2 regions of the Mycobacterium riyadhense genome follow, and region 2 is predicted to be linked to the other one. Evidence: riboswitches for the same ligand, from Rfam matches in the RefSeq annotation. Region 2 holds a riboswitch; the other holds the start of a gene.
What was found. Region 2 has a riboswitch for glycine ahead of gcvP (aminomethyl-transferring glycine dehydrogenase). Riboswitches for the same ligand answer to the same signal wherever they lie in the genome.

Region 1: another riboswitch for glycine. It lies ahead of AADZ78_RS01395 (amino acid permease); the one in region 2 lies ahead of gcvP (aminomethyl-transferring glycine dehydrogenase).

Annotation. Positions count from the first base shown of each region.
Region 1 is NZ_OY970456.1:312,564-317,106, reverse strand. Features, by position in the region: gene AADZ78_RS01400 (L-serine ammonia-lyase) at 1-355, opposite strand, end outside; gene AADZ78_RS01395 (amino acid permease) at 352-1,785, opposite strand; glycine riboswitch at 1,832-1,942, opposite strand; gene AADZ78_RS01390 (acyl-CoA dehydrogenase family protein) at 2,133-3,344, shown strand; gene AADZ78_RS01385 (tyrosine-protein phosphatase) at 3,346-4,164, shown strand; gene AADZ78_RS01380 (PE family protein) at 4,312-4,543, shown strand, end outside.
Region 2 is NZ_OY970456.1:3,039,659-3,044,201, forward strand. Features, by position in the region: gene AADZ78_RS13595 (MerR family transcriptional regulator) at 1-413, shown strand, start outside; gene AADZ78_RS13600 (bifunctional nuclease family protein) at 511-1,005, shown strand; gene AADZ78_RS13605 (MerR family transcriptional regulator) at 1,314-1,937, shown strand; glycine riboswitch at 2,033-2,130, shown strand; glycine riboswitch at 2,131-2,258, shown strand; gene gcvP (aminomethyl-transferring glycine dehydrogenase) at 2,306-4,543, shown strand, end outside.

The DNA of each region.
Region 1 (4,543 bases), 2.7 Mb from region 2:
CTGTTCGTGGGTGCCGCGCGATGTCATCTTCGGCAAAGGCGATCGGGACCGAGCCGGCCAAGGTGAGCTGTCCGGTTGCCCGGAGAGCGGCCAGGCGCTGCTCCATCTCGTCGCTTTCGATGGTGTCGGGGTAGTAGCCCTCCAGGCCCAGCAGGATCGCCGGCATGGTGCCATGCCCGACTGCGGTCGCGGCCAACGACCCGTACAGATCAACCCGCAGGCTGGACACGTCGGCCAGCATTCCTCGCCGGTCGAGGTCGGCGACGAACCGAGCTGCGGCCAGCATCGGACCGACCGTGTGCGAGCTGGACGGTCCGATCCCCACCTTGAACAGGTCGAACACGCTAATGGTCATGGGTTGTCCCCGGCATGCAATTCCGATGTGAAGTCCGCCTCGCGGACGAGGTGGCGCGGCCGTCGGCGCAGCACCAGCCAGGAGACACCGAGCACCGCGAACCACACCGGCGTCACCAGCAGGGCTTGCAGCGTGTCGTGCTTCTGGGCAAACGCCCAGATGAGGAACCCGAAGAACGCCAGCACCACGTAGCACATGGCGCTCCCGCCGGGCATCTTGAACCGGGACGCCTCGTGTAGCTGCGGATGACGTCGGCGATACACCAGGTAGCTGATCAGGATGATCGACCAAACGAACATGAAGCACAACGCGGAAATCGTGGTGACAACCGTGAACGGCCCGATGATCGAGCTGCCGACGGCAACCATCACCACCGCCGACAGCAGAAACACCCCGGACAGGAACAACCCATTGGCCGGTACCCGCCGCGCGGTGAGCTTGGCGAACTGGCGGGGTGCGTCGCCCGCCAGCGCCAGCCGGTAAATCGTTCGCGATGTCGAATAGACTCCGGAATTCGCAGCTGACGCTGCCGAAGTCAGGACGACGAAGTTGATCACCGACGCCGCGATGGCCAGGCCGGCAAGGCTGAACATGGCAACGAATGGGCTGTGTTCGGCGCTGATCTCGCGCCACGGTGTCACCGCCATGATCGTGGTCAATGCGGCCACGTAGAACAGCATCACCCGAAGGGGGATCGAGTTTATGGCTTTCGGCAAATTGCGCTCGGGGGCCTTCACTTCCGCCGCGGTGGTGCCGACCAACTCGATGCCGACGAACGCGAACGTCGCGATCTGGAAGGCGGCGACGAATCCCATCGAGCTGGCGGGGAAGAACCCGTCCTTCCACAAGTTCGCGAAGCTCGCGGTGGCACCGCCGGGCGCCTTGAAGTGGTTGAACACCATCACCAGGCCGACGACGATCAGCGCGACGATCGCGATGACCTTGATCAACGCGAACCAGAATTCGGTCTCGCCGAATGCCTTGACGGTAGGCAGGTTCAGCGCGATCAGTAGCAGCACCGCGAGCAATGCGGGTATCCATAGCGGCAGACCGTGCCACCAAAAGCTCACGTATCCGGCGATGGCAATAATGTCGGCCGAGCCGGTGACGATCCAGCAGAACCAGTAGGTCCAGCCGGTGAAGAAGCCCGCCCACGGTCCGAGCAGATCGACGGCGAAGTCGATGAAGGACTTGTACTGCAGGTTGGCCAACAGCAATTCGCCCATCGCGCGCATCACGAAGAACAACATGAAACCGACGATCAGGTAGATGAGTATCACCGACGGACCGGTGAGCGAGATGGTCTTTCCTGAGCCCATGAATAAGCCGGTGCCGATGGCGCCACCGATCGCGATCAGCTGAATGTGACGGTTGGACAGTTGCCGGGAAAGATCTTCGTGCGCTGCGGCTTCAGCAGTGGGTTGCGCCATCTCAGCCTTACGGGTCTCAGGACAATGGGAAGGGTCGAACGCGGTCCCTCCCCGCTCTGTCGCTGTACCTGAGAGTTTCGCGAACCGTCGGTCTGGTGACGATTCGCTTGCCCCGTCGGTGAGCCGCATTGCACGGCTGCTTTCCAGAGGTGCCTCGTCGCGGCGGTAGGTGTGCCTGAGAGATTCCCGGGGAGGATTTGCTCCTGCGGCGCCTGCCGAAATGAATCGGCGGGACTCTCCCGCCGCGACTCAAAGGCATTCAGAGAGTATCCGACCGCTTGCCCTTTCGCGACCGGCAAAGTGAGCGCCGCCGCACGTGTCCTATCGTGGCGGACATGGACTTCGCGATGTCGGCCACGGCGATCGACTACCACAAGCGGTTGTCCGACTTCATGACCGAATACGTCTTTCCGGCCGAGGCTGAATACGACCGCTACCGCCACGAGGCCGGCCCGCGCGACCACACCGTGCCCCCGATCATCGAGGACCTGAAAACCAAGGCCAAGGAGCACGGCCTGTGGAACCTGTTCCTGCCGGCCGAGTCAGGACTGACCAACCTGGAATACGCGCCGCTGGCCGAGTTGACCGGCTGGAGCCTGGAGATTGCGCCCGAGGCACTCAACTGCGCCGCGCCGGACACCGGAAACATGGAGACCTTGCATCTGTTCGCCACCGACGAACAACGCAAGCAGTGGTTGGAACCGTTGCTGGCCGGCGAGATTCGCAGCGCCTTCTCGATGACCGAGCCGGCGGTTGCCAGCAGCGACGCCCGCAACATCGAGACGTCCATCGTGCGTGACGGCGCCGACTATGTGATCAACGGGCGTAAGTGGTGGACCTCGGGCGCGGCGGACCCGCGCTGCAAGATCCTCATCGTGATGGGCCGCACCAACCCCGAGGCGGCCGCACACCAGCAACAGTCGATGGTCTTGGTGCCAATGGACACCAAAGGCGTGACGGTCGTTCGCTCGACACCCGTCTTCGGCTGGCAGGACCAGCACGGGCACTGCGAAATCAACTACGACAATGTCCGGGTGCCGGCCACCAACCTGCTCGGCGAAGAGGGCAGCGGCTTCGCCATCGCCCAGGCCCGCCTGGGACCGGGCCGAATCCACCACTGCATGCGCGCCCTCGGCGGGGCCGAACGCGCGCTGGCGCTCATGGTGGACCGGGCTCGCAACCGGGTGGCGTTCGGCCGGCCGCTGGCCGACCAGGGCGTGGTTCGAGAGGCAATTGCCAAGTCCCGCAACGAGATCGACCAGGCCAGGCTGCTCTGCGAGAAGGCCGCATGGACGATCGATCAGCACGGCAACAAGGCAGCGCACCTACTGGTCTCGCAGATCAAGGCGGTCGCCCCAACGGTGACGTGTGATGTCGTCGACCGCGCCATCCAGGTGCACGGGGCCGCCGGCGTCAGCGACGACACCGTGTTGGCCCGGCTGTACGGGTGGCATCGCGCCATGCGCATCTTCGACGGACCCGACGAGGTGCACATGCGCACCATCGCGCGCGCCGAAATCGGCCGGGAGAAGTCCCCATTCGCGGCGGCGGTCACCTGACATGGCCGATCTGCCGGGCGCATGGAACTTTCGTGACGTCTCAGAAAGCACCGCGGCACTGCTCCGCCCGGGCCGGCTGTTTCGATCGAGCGAGCTGAGCCGCCTCGACGACGACGGCCGCGCAATGCTGTGCCGGCTGGGCATCACCGACGTCGCCGACTTGCGCGCCTCGCGCGAGGTCGCCCGCCGTGGTCCGGGACTGGTTCCCGACGGCGTCGAGATCCACCTGCTGCCGTTCCCCGACCTTGCCGACGACGAGGCCGACACCGAAGACGCGGCTCCGCATGAAACCGCTTTCCGCAAGCTACTGACCAACGGCGAATCCGACGAATCGGAGGAATCCATCGAGGAGTCCGCCGTCCGCTACATGACCGACGAATACCGCCAGTTCCCAACCCGTAACGGAGCGCAACGCGCGGTGCATCGCGTATTCACTCTGCTGGCTTCCGGACGCCCGGTGCTCACGCACTGTTTTGCGGGCAAGGATCGCACCGGCTTCGTGGTCGCGACCGTGCTGGAAGCCGTCGGACTGGACCGCGACGTCATCGTCGCCGACTACCTGCGCAGCAACGACGCCGTCCCCCAGCTCAGAGCCCAGATCACCGACATGATCCAGCAGCGCGTGGACACCGTGACACCCGAGGTGGTGACCTTCACCAAGGCCCGGTTGTCCGACGGGGTCCTCGGTGTTCGCCCAGAGTATCTGGCCGCCGCCTGGCAGACGATCGACGAGGCATTCGGATCGCTGGCCGGTTACCTACGCGACGCGGGTATCACCGAGGCGGACGTGGAACGCGTGCGCGGCAAATTGCTGTCTTGACCCGATTCTAGGTGTCTGCGCAAAGGCCAGACATGCTCACGGGGTCGCCGTATTCTCAGGAGTCACGGGCTGTTAGCAGCGAGTTCATCGGGTTCATCGGGTTTGTTTTGCGGGGAGCGACCCGGGCCGCCAGGGAGGGTTGACGCGATGACATATGTGAGCGCACAGCTGCCAACGTTGGCGGCCGCGGTTACGGAATTGGCGGAAATTGGTTCCGCGATCAATGCGGCCGCTGCTGCTGCGGCGGCGCCGACGACCGCGGTGGCAACGGCCGCCGCCGACGAGGTGTCGGCCGCCATCGCGAAGCTGTTCGGCGCGTACGGCCAGGAGTTCCAAGCGATCAGCGCGCGACTTGCGGCGTTGCAAACCCAGTTCACCC
Region 2 (4,543 bases):
CTGATCGCGCAGAATCTGACACCGCAGCCGTGTCGCCCACCCGCGTCCGACTCAGTCGCGAAGACCTGGTGGAGCGTGCAGGAGTTGACGACAACCTCCTCGCGGCCCTGCTCAAAGCCGGCGTCGTTACCCCTGGACCCGGTGGCTTCTTCGACGAACACGCCGTAGTGATCGTCCAGTGCGCGCGGGCGTTGTCCGAATACGGTGTTGAGCCGCGGCATTTGCGCGCCTTTCGGTCTGCGGCCGACCGGCAGTCGGATTTGATCGCCCAGATCGCGGGCCCATTGGTCAAGGCCGATAAGGCAGGCGCCCGTGACCGCGCCGACGACTTGGCCCGTGAGGTCGCCGCGCTTGCCATTACTTTGCATACTTCGTTGATCAAGTCGGCCGTTCGCGACCTTCTTCACCGCTGAGGACTAGACTTCGTTCGACAGCTTGGTGTTCGACGGCACCGCGTCGTCGTGCTGAGTGCGGACAGTCGGCGGCGGCATGTGCGGAGGGCAAACACAGATGGGTGAAGTTCGTGTTGTCGGCATTCGCGTCGAGCAACCGCAGAACCAACCGGTGCTGTTGCTGCGCGAAGCCAACGGTGATCGGTATCTGCCGATTTGGATCGGCCAGTCGGAGGCGGCGGCCATTGCGCTGGAACAGCAAGGCGTCGAGCCACCTCGTCCGCTGACGCACGATCTGATCAGGGATGTCATTGCAGCGCTTGGGCATTCGCTCAAGGAGGTGCGGATCGTCGATCTTCAGGAGGGTACTTTTTACGCCGATTTAATCTTCGACCGCGATATCAAGGTATCGGCACGCCCCTCCGACTCGGTTGCGATAGCACTACGGGTCGGTGTTCCGATCTACGTTGAGGAGGCCGTCCTCGCCCAGGCCGGTTTGCTGATACCCGACGAGAGCGACGAAGAGAGCGACAGCGCTGTTCGCGAAGACGAAGTGGAGAAGTTCAAGGAGTTTCTCGACAGCGTGTCACCCGACGATTTCAAAGCCACCTAACGGGCCGCAGCGGCGAGCGGAGCTGCCGAGCAAACCGCCACCTAGCGCGCCTGCAATGCGCCGCGAACTAGGGGCCAAACGTCACGGATGAGTTTCATCTCACACACTGCAAGGTCGACACGCCTGGCGGATATCGTCCACAAACCCCGGCGGCGGCCATACTTTGAGGACGATCGATGATCAACCGGGGCCACAGCAGCAAGCGAAAAGCGTATGCTCTCTAGCACTCGGGCCTGAGAAAACGTGGCTGTCCGAGGCAGCCAGTGACGCAGCTATTGACAAGAGCGCGATCGGCGAGAGGAAGCACCGTGAGCGAGCAGCCACGTCAAGGACAGCTGGATCTTGCTGACCACGCCACCAATGGTGCCGGCGACGGCGCCGTTGCGGGCCAACCCGTGCAGCCCGGATTGTTCCCCGACGATTCCGTGCCCGATGAGCTGGTCGGCTACCGGGGTCCGAGTGCCTGCCAGATCGCGGGCATCACCTACCGGCAGCTGGACTACTGGGCCCGTACATCGCTGGTTGTCCCGTCGATCCGCAGCGCCGCAGGATCCGGCAGCCAGCGGCTCTACTCGTTCAAGGACATCCTCGTCCTCAAGATCGTCAAACGCCTGCTCGATACCGGTATCTCGCTGCACAACATCCGGGTCGCGGTCGACCACTTGCGCCAGCGCGGTGTCCAGGATCTGGCCAACATCACGTTGTTTTCCGACGGCACCACGGTGTACGAGTGCACCTCGGCCGAGGAGGTCGTTGACCTGTTGCAGGGTGGCCAGGGCGTGTTCGGCATAGCCGTCTCGGGCGCGATGCGTGAGCTGACCGGCGTCATCGCCGATTTCCACGGCGAGCGTGCCGATGGTGGCGAGTCGATCGCCGCCCCGGAGGACGAGCTGGCGTCCCGGCGCAAGCATCGCGACCGCAAGATCGGCTAGCTGCGAGTTCTCACGGCGAGCAGACGCAAAGTCGCCCTGGAACGCACGTTCCCGGGCGACTTTGCGTCTGCTCGGCAGTAGACTGGGCAATGCATCGCTCTAGCGCGGGAGAGTTCTGTAGCTGCCAGCTGCGGACGCCGAAGGAGCAATACCTCTCCGTCAACCTCTCAGGCACCAGGACCGCGCCAGATCACGATGCCTCTGGAAAGCGGTGACGATCCGTAGCGGTTGCCACCCGCCGATGGGGAAAGGCGCCACGACGCATGCGCGGCGCCGAATCTCTCAGGCGCCCGGCGAACGGGTGAAGACAGAGGGAGAGGGCCCCGAGTCCATTCCCTTTGTGGTGCCTAGTCGTCAGGAGTTCCGCCTTGACCGAACATTCGAAGCTTTTCGGGTCCGACCATGCAACGTTCGCCGACCGCCACATCGCGCTGGACAGTCAGGCCATCGCCAGCATGCTTACCGTCATCGGTGTCGACTCGCTCGACGAACTGGCAGCAAAGGCGCTCCCAACGGGCATCCTCGATCCGTTGACCGATGGCAGCTCCGCACCGGGTCTGGACCGGCTCCCGCCGGCGGCCACCGAGGCTGAGGCACTTTCGGAGCTGCGGGCCCTGGCCGATGCCAACACCGTCGCCGTGTCAATGATTGGCCAGGGCTACTACGACACATTCACACCCCAGGTGCTGGTGCGCAACATCCTGGAGAACCCGGCCTGGTATACCGCATATACGCCCTACCAGCCCGAGATAAGCCAGGGTCGGCTGGAAGCCCTACTGAACTTCCAGACTATGGTCACCGATCTCACCGGCCTCGAGATCGCGAACGCATCGATGCTCGACGAAGGCACCGCAGCCGCCGAGGCCATGACGCTCATGCATCGCGCAGCGCGCGGCCCGGCCAACCGGCTGGCCGTTGACGTCGACGTGTTTACCCAGACGGCGGCGGTGCTGGCTACCCGCGCCAAACCGTTGGGCATCGAGATCGTGTCGGCCGACCTGCGCGACGGGCTGCCAGACGGTGAGTTCTTCGGCGTCATCGCCCAGCTTCCGGGGGCCAGCGGCCGGATCACGGACTGGGCCGCTTTGGTGGAGCAAGCCCACGACCGCGGCACGCTGGTGGCCATCGGCGCCGACCTGTTGGCGCTAACACTGATCACCCCGCCCGGCGAGATCGGCGCGGACGTGGCGTTCGGCACCACCCAACGTCTTGGTGTACCAATGGGATTCGGCGGTCCACACGCCGGGTACCTGGCAGTACATGCCAGGCATGCGCGTCAGCTGCCCGGTCGGCTGGTCGGAGTATCCGTCGACAGCGACGGCACGCTCGCATATCGCTTGGCGCTGCAGACGCGCGAGCAGCACATCCGCCGCGACAAGGCGACCAGCAACATCTGCACCGCACAGGTGCTGTTGGCGGTAATGGCCGCCATGTACGCCAGCTATCACGGTGCCGACGGACTCAGGACAATCGCTCGGCGGGCACACGCGTACGCGGAGCGCATCGCCGGCGCCCTCGGCGATGCACTGGTGCACGACAGGTACTTTGACACGGTGTTGGCCCGAGTGCCGGGGCGGGCCGATGAGGTGCTGGCCGCAGCCAAGGCGAACGGTGTCAACTTGTGGCGTGTCGACGCCGACCACGTGTCAGTCGCCTGCGACGAAGCCACCACCGACGCCCACGTGGCCATAGTCCTGGACGCGTTCGGCGTATCGGCGACCAACCCGGCGCGTGTCGATATCGCAACGCGTACATCGGAATTCCTGACCCACCCGGCGTTCACCCAATACCGCACCGAAACGGCGATGATGCGGTACCTGCGCACGCTGGCGGACAAGGATATCGCCTTGGACCGCAGCATGATTCCGCTCGGCTCGTGCACCATGAAACTCAACGCCGCCACCGAGATGGAGTCCATCACCTGGCCGGAATTCGCGCGTCAGCATCCGTTCGCCCCCGCGTCCGACAGTGCCGGGCTGCGTCGTCTGATCGCCGATCTGGAGAGCTGGCTGGTGGCGATCACCGGCTACGACGCGGTCTCGCTGCAACCCAACGCGGGCTCGCAAGGGGAGTACGCCGGACTGTTGGCGATCCACGAGTACCACGCCAGTCGCGGCGAGCCGCACCGCGACGTCTGCCTCATCCCGTCCAGCGCGCACGGCACCAACGCCGCGTCGGCCGCACTTGCCGGGATGCGGGTGGTGGTTGTGGGCTGTCACGACGAGCCTAGTCGGGCTGGCGACGTCGACCTCGACGATCTACGCGCCAAGGTCAGCGAACATGCCGATCGGCTGGCGGCGCTCATGATCACCTACCCATCCACGCACGGCGTCTACGAGCACGACATCGCCGATATCTGCGCCGCCGTGCACGACGCCGGTGGCCAGGTGTATGTCGACGGCGCCAACCTCAATGCGCTGGTCGGCCTGGCCCGGCCCGGCAAGTTTGGCGGCGACGTCAGCCACCTCAACCTGCACAAGACGTTCTGCATCCCGCACGGCGGCGGCGGCCCGGGGGTCGGGCCGGTCGCGGTGCGCTCGCACTTGGCCCCGTTCCTACCGGGTCACCCGTTCGCGCCGGAACTGCCTGCGGGACAACCGGTCTCG